Regions from separate parts of the Candidatus Flexifilum breve genome, predicted to be linked through region 1. Evidence: riboswitches for the same ligand, from Rfam matches in the RefSeq annotation. Region 1 holds a riboswitch; the other holds the start of a gene.
The links. A riboswitch is a leader RNA that binds a small molecule or an ion and turns the genes downstream of it on or off. The one in region 1 is predicted to bind S-adenosylmethionine.
Positions count from the first base shown of each region.

Region 2: linked by a shared signal. The riboswitch ahead of IPK17_RS14355 (DUF1003 domain-containing protein) and the one ahead of IPK17_RS01895 (trans-sulfuration enzyme family protein) in region 1 are both predicted to bind S-adenosylmethionine.

Region 1 covers NZ_JADJPI010000004.1:239,033-243,508, reverse strand. The annotation lists gene IPK17_RS01905 (Clp protease N-terminal domain-containing protein) at 1-834, opposite strand, end outside; gene IPK17_RS01900 (FHA domain-containing protein) at 864-1,211, opposite strand; SAM riboswitch class I at 1,374-1,486, shown strand; gene IPK17_RS01895 (trans-sulfuration enzyme family protein) at 1,617-2,876, shown strand; gene thrC (threonine synthase) at 2,996-4,294, opposite strand; gene IPK17_RS01885 (homoserine kinase) at 4,407-4,476, shown strand, end outside.
Region 2 covers NZ_JADJPI010000015.1:3,066-7,541, forward strand. The annotation lists gene IPK17_RS14345 (nucleoside phosphorylase) at 1-411, opposite strand, end outside; gene IPK17_RS14350 (hypothetical protein) at 419-883, opposite strand; gene IPK17_RS14355 (DUF1003 domain-containing protein) at 907-1,803, opposite strand; SAM riboswitch class I at 1,873-1,978, opposite strand; gene IPK17_RS14360 (hypothetical protein) at 2,081-2,572, shown strand; gene IPK17_RS14365 (hypothetical protein) at 2,729-3,247, shown strand; gene deoC (deoxyribose-phosphate aldolase) at 3,434-4,426, shown strand; gene IPK17_RS14375 (Uma2 family endonuclease) at 4,470-4,476, shown strand, end outside.

The DNA.
Region 1 (4,476 bases):
GACCGTCCGCAAGTCCTGTGCGTTGTTGTCCGTCCCAGCGACGAACGTGTATTTCAGCCCGGCGAGGTCAGACGTCTCCGACGTCGTCGGTTTGTCTTCCAGACGCGCGGTGAGCGGCGGCAGTGAATTCTTAACATGCTGCTCGTAGCGCTGCGCTTCATCCAGCACGATATCTGCCGTGTCGATTTTGACCACGACCGCGGCGTCCTCCATGCGATCCGTCCCGATGGGCGTCACCACGAGGATGAGCGCGGCTGTGTATCCGCCCATCAGCCGCCGCTCAACGCGAATCTGACTGTAGCCGTGGAACATGCGCCGCAGCAGCGCAATCGTCTGGTCGGAAAGGGCGAAGGTCCCGTCGAAGTCCTGCCCAAAATCGATCTTGATATAGGACTGGGCGGGAGCGTCGGTGAGGGCCCGCGTGCGCGCCTCGGATCGCAACCGCTCCAGATTAATTTCGAGCTTGCGCAGCACGCGCACGGGGATGCTGTCATTCTCTTCGAGGATCGCCAGCAGCAAATCGCGCTCGTCGATTTCCGGACGGTGCGCTTCGAGCGCGAGGTCGTTGGCGATGCTCAACACGACCTTGGTGCGCGGTGTATCGGGCACGCCCGCCCACAGGCGCTGACGGTTGCCTTTGCCTGTCAAACGGCGGATCGCATCAACCACATACTGCGGCGTTAACCCCTGTTCTTCGAGCAGCGTTCCGGTCAGGCCGCTTTGAATGTCCAGCAGGCCAATGAACAGATGCTCGACGCCGAGGTAGTAGTGATTCATGCGGAAAGATTCTTGCCGCGCATTGATCAGAATGTCTCGAAGCCCAATCGTCGCCATAAGTCTTTGTCTTTGGTCTGTAATCGCGGTTATTCGACAGGCTGAATGCGCATCCACGTGCGTCCGACGCGGAACAATTGGCCGTCGCTCAACGGGATGGTGCCTGTCACGCGCTGGTCATCCACGTTATCTTCGATAAAGGTGCCATTTTTGCTGTCGCAGTCTTCCAGCCACCACCCCTGGTCACGCCGATGCAGTTTGGCATGATACCGCGAACTATAGGTGTCGTTACGCAGGCACACATCGTTGTCTTCCTTGCGCCCGATGGTCAGCGTCCAATCGCCGCCGTCCTGCGACCCAGCGTCATCCCCAAAGGTGAGCAGCAGGCCGTCATCCACGCCGCTCATCAGCATAATGCCGACGTACTTATCTTCCATCGCCACCCTGACCACTGTTATCTGATCCTGCTCTCATAAGTATAGCGGGACTCCTCCGCTTGTGGATAGGTAATGACGGGTGGTCGAATTGCCTGCTTGCCAGCACACCAAAAGCATGCTATAGTCCTCTCCAAGTACGTTAACAAACCCCATAGCGCAACACTCTTATCCAGAGCGAGGGAGAGTACGGCTCGATGAACTCGCGGCAACCCCCACACCAGCCTTATCGGTGCGGGAAGGTGCTAAGTCCGGCAGATTATTCTGGAAGATGAGAGCGTACTTCTGGTGACCCAGGTTACGACCTCAAAGAGACTTCATGCCGAAGTCTCTTTTTATTCCCGAACCCTGCCGTGTGGAGCGAGTGCCACGGTGGGGTTTTATTGTATGGTGTGGAGACAGTCGATCATGCTCAATGGTAACAATCGGGGAAGCAAAACACGTTCAGTCCATGGCGGGACGAAGCGCGCCAAAGCCTACAACTCACTCACCGCGCCGATCGTGCAGACAGCGACGTATACCTTCAGCGATACGCAAGAGCTGATCGATTTTATGGAACGTAAGACGTGGGGCGATGGCGAAGACCGTGAGGAATACGGTCGCTATGGCAACCCGACCGTAACCGCGGTCGAACGCAAGCTGGCGGCGCTGGATGGCGGCGACGATGCCGTGCTGTATTCCTCGGGCATGAACGCGATCACCTCGCTGCTGCTGTCCATTCTCCCGGCGGGGTCGCACATCGTCATCACCGATGACTGTTATCGCCGCACCCGCCAATTCTGTTTGACCTTCCTCAAGCGTTTTGGCATTGAAACCACCGTCGTCCACATGGGTGACTACGAAGCGATGGAAACCGCCATCATCCCCAAGAAAACCCGCATCATCATCTCCGAAAGCCCGACCAACCCTTACCTCCGCATCGCCGACCTTGAACGCATCGCCCAGATTGGCAAGAAGCACCGTGTGCTCACGCTCATCGACAGCACGTTTGCGACGCCGGTCAATCAGCGTCCACTGGAATGGGGCATCGACTTTGTGCTGCACAGCGCGACCAAGTACCTCGCGGGGCACAACGATGTGCTGGCGGGCGTGATTGTGGGGCAGGGCGACCGCATGAAGGCGCTGCGTGACGCGCGCGGTGTGCTCGGCGGCGTGGTTGACCCGCATGCAGCGTATCTGGTGGATCGCGGCATCAAAACGTTGGGCGTGCGCGTACAGCAGCAGAACGAAACGGCGCTCGAAGTCGCGCGCTTCCTCGAAGCGCACCCGTCGATTGACCGCGTGTGGTATCCCGGCCTGAAGTCGCACCCCGATTACACCGTCGCGGCTTCGCAGATGGACGCGTTCGGCGGCGTCGTGACCTTCGAAGTGAAGGGGGACCTCAAGACGACCAGTGATTTCATTGACCGCATGCGCATTCCGTACATCGCGCCGAGCCTCGGCGGGGTCGAAAGCCTGATCGAGCAGCCCGCGCTGATGAGCTACTTCGAAAAGACGACCGAAGAACGCCTTGCGTTGGGCATCAAGGACAATCTGGTGCGCTTCGCCGTCGGCATCGAAGATACCAACGACCTCATCAACGATCTGGAACAGGCGCTGTCCGGCATCCGTGCCCGTCACGAATATCCGCAGATTCAGAACCTGTGGGAAGTCCGCTTCCGCCAGTAACAAGCACAAGACTCGTCGCAAAGACGCAAGGACACGAAGACGCAAAGGAATTGTTCTACTAACTCCTTTGCGTCTCTGCGTCTTCGCGCCTTTGCGTTTAATCTTGGCGTTTCTTGCTTTTATGCTGGCGTTAAGTTCGCGTCGTTGATGACTTCCGCCAGTGACTCGACCGTCGGCTTGGCCGCGAACACCCGGTTCGGGAACGCCGACTCGATGTCGTCCAGCAGCCCTTCATGATACGCAATCGTCGCGTCCGGGTCTTTCAGCACGTGACCCGTCAGGATGCCGACCACCGTCTCATGCGGCTTGATTACCCCATTTTCGACCAGCTTCTTGACGCCCGCCAGTGAACACGCCGACGCGGGTTCGCAGCCGATACCCTGCGCGTCGATCAGCGCCTTGGCATCCATGATCTGCTGGTCGGTGACCTGTTCGACCACGCCTTCCGTCCACTGGAGCGCGCGCACGGCCTTGGGGTAGTTGACCGGGTTGCCAATCTTGATCGCCGTGGCGATGGTATCCGCTTCCATCGGTTGATAGTCAGTGAAACCGTTCTGGTAGGCGCGGTACAGCGGATTCGCGCCTTCCGCCTGAATGATCGCCAGCGACGGCAGGCGGTCGATCAGGCCGATCTCATACATTTCGCGCAGACCCTTGCCAAACGCCGAACTGTTGCCGAGATTGCCGCCGGGCACGACGATCCAGTCGGGAACCTGCCAGCGCAACTGCTGGATCGTCTCGATCATGATCGACTTCTGCCCCTCAAGGCGGAACGGATTGACCGAGTTGAGCACATAAATGCCGAGCTTTTCTGAGATTTCGCGCACGAGTTCGAGGTTGCGGTCGAAGTCGGCGGCAATGCGGATGCACGTCGCGCCATACGCGACCGCTTGCGACAGTTTGCCGAGCGCGATCTGCTTGTTCTGGAACAGCACGATTCCCTGAATACCGCTCCACGCCGCGTACGCCGCCAGCGACGCCGAGGTGTTGCCCGTCGAGGCGCACGCCACCTTTTTCATACCGAGCACCTGCGCCTGCGTCAAGCCGCCCGTCATGCCGCGATCTTTGAACGATCCGGTCGGGTTTTCGCCTTCATGCTTCAGGTACAGCTTCTCCACGCCGACCCATTTGGATAGGCGCGGTGACGGGTAGAGGTTCGTGTTGCCTTCCGGGCGGCTGACGATCAGGGCAGGGTCAACGTCCGGGTAAATCATTTCTTTGTAGCGCCACACGCCGCTGTTATACGGAAAGTCGAGCGTCCCGAGGCGGGAATCGAACAACTCGCGAGTGACAGTTTTACGCAGCCAATCCATGTCGTGCTTGAGATCGAGCAAGCCGCCGCAAGTCGAACAGGTGTAGATGACTTGGTCGACGGGGTATTGATGATGACAGTTCATGCACTCAAGCACGCTCAACATACGGCACCTCATTTCAATGGATACGCCCCGATTGTAATGACTTGGGCGCTGACATACAATCCATGTTATACTTCCCGTGTTTTGTTCGTTTTGCCCAAGTTAAGGACAGTTCGTGAATAAAGCGGTTGCCTTTGCCCCCGCCACGGTGGCGAACATCGGTGTTGGCTTCGATATTTTAGGAC
Region 2 (4,476 bases), on a different contig from region 1:
CAGGTAGTGATACGACGTGCCTTCATCGCGGATCGCCGTCACGGGCACAACCACATGGCCGACAGCCAGCTCTTTGTTGAGCACACCCGCACCGCCGCACGCGATGATCTTGCTCGCGCCAAGCGCGATCAATTCTTCGAGATACCCCGCGGCCAGCGGCGCGCCCACGCCGGGATGCGCCACCGCCACCCGCCGACCATCCTGCTCGATCACGTACACCGGATTGCTGCCCATTTCGCTGCGCAGCACCAGCACTTGCTCAGCTTCAGCACAGGCCGCCGCGATCACTTCCTGAAAGAAGCACAGGACACAGTATTCCGGCATGCGCTCGTGCCGCCGCAGCAGCTTGTGCGGCTCGATCATCGCGTTGGGATTGCTGTCGTATTCGAGAATCGGATACATGTTCGTCATTGACGCTTTAGCCTTGCAGCTTCTTGAACTCGCTTAACTGATGGGTGTGCGTTTCCATGTCTTCACTCATCGCATCCAACCACCCGCCATACCCCTTAATGCCGCCCGCCTGCTGCGCTGTGAGGGATTCCGCGCGGCTGATGGTGCGCGCGATCAAATCGCGAAACTCACTGAGCGTGCCCGGCCAATCCAAATGTGCCCGCGCCTCGACTGACTGCGCGTTGAATGTATCGAAGTCGTACTCAATCGGTTCGACATTCCCCGCTGCGAACAGGTCATAGCGGCGGTGCAGTTCGACCAGCCACCCGGCTTCGTGCGCGATGATCTGCTTGGGCGACCACCAGCCGCACGCCTCCGACTTTTCGGCCAATTCCGGCGTGTAGGTGTCGGTCACCGCCAACATGTCGCCGCTCACCTTGCGAAATTGCTGGAGCGCGGTCTGGAACTTCTCAAAGGTGTTCACGGGAGGCATCGATCCATCACTTTCTACTCAAATCACGCTTCATTTTCGGGTTTGGAAGTGTTGGGGCGCGCGTGCAGCAGCTTGCCCGGCACCCGCGTTTGCGCCATTTGCTGCACGATCAGCGCCTGAATCTCGTCGAGTTGATCCTGAATATCGCGAATTTCCAGCTCCGCCTTGATGTTCACGCTGTATTCGATGTCGTCGCGAATCTTGTCGCGCGCCGCCTGCCGGTTCTGGCTGATCAACACGAACAGCGAGAGGAAGATCGCTTCCAGTGAGACGATCATCGTCAGCAGGCCGAATGGGAACGGATCAAACGGTTCCAGACCGGGGATGATGTGCATATTCAGCACCATCCACACGGCGAACCACACAAAGTTGAAGTAGACGAAGCGAATATCACCAGCGACCATCGTCAGAAAATCAGAGAGGCGTTCGCCAATCGTCGGCTTGATGACCTCTTCCATCTCTTCGTTGACGTTGCGGGCGACGACGCGGTTGCGCACCAAGACATCGGTCTCGCGGATGCGCTTGCCGAGCATGGCGATCATGTCGAGCGCGGCAGCGGGGTGGGCGCGCACCAGCATGAGCAAGTCGTTCCGGTCAATGACCAGCACCATCGTCTGATCGATGGCGCGCGCGCTCGTGCTGCGGCTCGCGTTGTCGAGCAGCGACAGTTCCCCGAAGATTTCGCCTTTTTCCATGTAGCTGATGGTGACGCGCTCGTGGCTGCGGTCGCGGATGAAGATTTCCACACGGCCCCGCTGCACAATGAACATTGTGCCGCCGGGTTCACCCGCCGTGAAAATCACCTGACCGGGCATGAACGTCATTTGCTCAAGCTGCTGCGCCAGCGCTTCTAGTTCTTGATCGTCCAGCAGTTCGAAGAGTGGAACTTCGCGAAGTAAATTGAGGTCAATGTTCTGCATAGCGCCTTCCCCCAAAAAACAAAAACGCCTCAGGCAGTCAAGACACAGAGGCGCGGGATAGACAGAAATTGCTCATCTTCCAGACCCATGTCTGACGGACTTAGCACCTTCCCGACGCTTCAGGGGTTGCCGCGAGATCAGTGAGCCGTGTCTCTCCCTCGCCTCTTGATGAGATGTTCAATTGAACTTCGAAAATGCATTGTAATCTATCCTGAGATCAGCGTCAAGCGCCGCACAATGCGCTATACTGGAAGTAATGAACGGAGAGGAGTCGGTCATGAAACGTCATACAATCATCGCCGTTTTTCCATCGCGTGGTTCGTTGATTGACGCCGTCGAGCGCGTGAAAGCGCTGGACTATCTGAAGATTAAACACTCTGCGGTCATCGTGAAAGCCGACGACGGCGAAACGGTCGTCCTCGAAGACGACATCAGCGTGAGCGAAGGCAGCATCGCGGGCGGTACGCTCGGGTCGCTCATGGGGGCGCTCGGCATCGCCGGCTTAGGCGCATTCCTGCTGCCGGGCGTTGGCCCGATCATCGCCATCGGCGCGGGCGCGCTGCTCGGCGGCTTGATCGGCGGGGCGACGGGCGGCCTCACCGCCAGCCTGATTGATCTCGGCATCAAAGATGACCAGTTGGACGAATTAGCGGGGCATTTGAGCGCGGGCCGCGTCGCTATGGTGCTCGACGCCGAAGCTGAAGTCGATGTGCTCGGACGTTTGCAGCAAGACCTGCAGCCCTTCGAAGCTGAAATCACCACGCCCTAACCTCCGGGGATGGGAGGCTCTGCCCATCCCTGATCCCCGCAATCCCATGCGGCATTTGTGACACCTGTCACCATGAGATTGGAAGAATTCATTGTTGTAGTATCCAGAGTTGATGTATTCTCAACAGGTACGATCTGGTTGGCAAGGGAATAAACGATGTCGTCTGAACTGGTAGTGGCGATCTTTCCGTCGCGCACCACCCTCACTAAAGCCCTCGATCACCTCATGGGCATCAAGGATCTCCACATTGAGCACGCGGCGATTGTCGCCAAGGCGAACAGTGGGGAGGTCATTTTTCTCGACGATGACATCGGGCCGGATGAAGGCGGAATCACGGGCGGCACACTCGGCGCGGCGATTGCGGCGCTCGGCGTCGCGCAGTTGGGCGCGCTGGCCATCCCCGGCGTCGGGGCGCTGATCGCGGTCGGCGCGGCGGCGCTGGTGGGCGGTCTGCTCGGCAACGTCACCGGGCGCTTAGCCGCCAACCTCGTGGATTCAGGCTTCAAGCCGGATCACGATCATGTGAGTTCACTCTCCGGTCGCCTCGAAGCGGGTCATCCCGCGCTCATTCTGGAGGTCGCCAACGCGCACGCCATCCTCGACCGCCTCAAAGCCGAACTTCAGCCCTACCGCGCCGAACTCGTCGATCAACTGCGCGCCGTCGCGGCGGCGTAAACCGCTTAACGTTTGCACACATGCTTGTAGGGGCGCACGGCCGTGCGCCCCTACGGTAATCCCCACGAAAATCACTGATTGCACCCCGCTTCACACCACCCGTCTATCATTCATCTCCACCCGCCCAAAACGCCGCGGGATCAGGGTATAATCGCTGTAATTCAGTTGATCAGAGGATGAATCCCGATGGCGATCCCCGAAATTCACGCGGAACATGTGAATCACCACAGTGAAGAGCGTAACCCCGGACTGCCGCTCGATCTTGGGTGGGTGCGGAGCGTGCGCGTCAACACCAGCGCCGCCGAGCGCCGCGCCGCGACGCTGGGGACGCGCCGTTCGGTCAAGAAGGACACGCAGGCGGCGTGGCTGCTGCGCGCGATCACCTGCATTGACCTGACCACCCTTTCCGGCGACGACACCCCCGGCAATGTGCTGCGCCTGTGCGCGAAAGCTCGCCAGCCCGTGCGGCAGGACATGCTCGAAGCGCTTGGCGTCGCCGATCTTGGCATCACAACGGGCGCGGTGTGCGTGTATCACAGCCGCGTCGCCGATGCGGTCAAGGCGCTGGAGGGCACGAGCATCCCGGTCGCCGCTGTCTCGACTGGGTTCCCGGCGGGGCAAAGCTCGTTCCGCACGCGCCTCACCGAAATTCAGGACTCGGTCGCGGCGGGCGCTCAAGAGATCGACATCGTGATCAGCCGCGAGCATGTGCTGACGGGTAACTGGGAAGCGCTCTACGACGAGGTGCAGCAGTTCCGCGCGGCGTGCGGCGACGCGCACATGAAATCGATCCTGGCGACGGGCGAACTCGGCACGCTGCGGCATGTCGCGCAGGCCAGTCTCGTCTGCATGATGGCAGGATCGGACTTCATCAAGACCTCGACGGGCAAAGAACCCGTCAACGCGACGCTCGAAGTCAGCCTGATCATGACGCGCATGATCCGCGAGTATCTCGACCGCACGGGCGTGAAGGTCGGCTTTAAGCCCGCGGGCGGCATCCGCACGGCCAAGCACGCCATGAACTGGCAAATTCTCATGAAAGAGGAGCTCGGCGACGATTGGCTGTTCCCGAACCTGTTCCGCTTCGGCGCGAGCGCGCTGCTCACCGACATCGAACGCCAGCTTTCGCACTACCTGACCGGACGCTACGCCGCCGAATATTACATGCCGATGGGGTGAAAGCAGCGGTTAGCAATTAGCCGTTAGCGAAGGAGCATCTTGTATGGCCA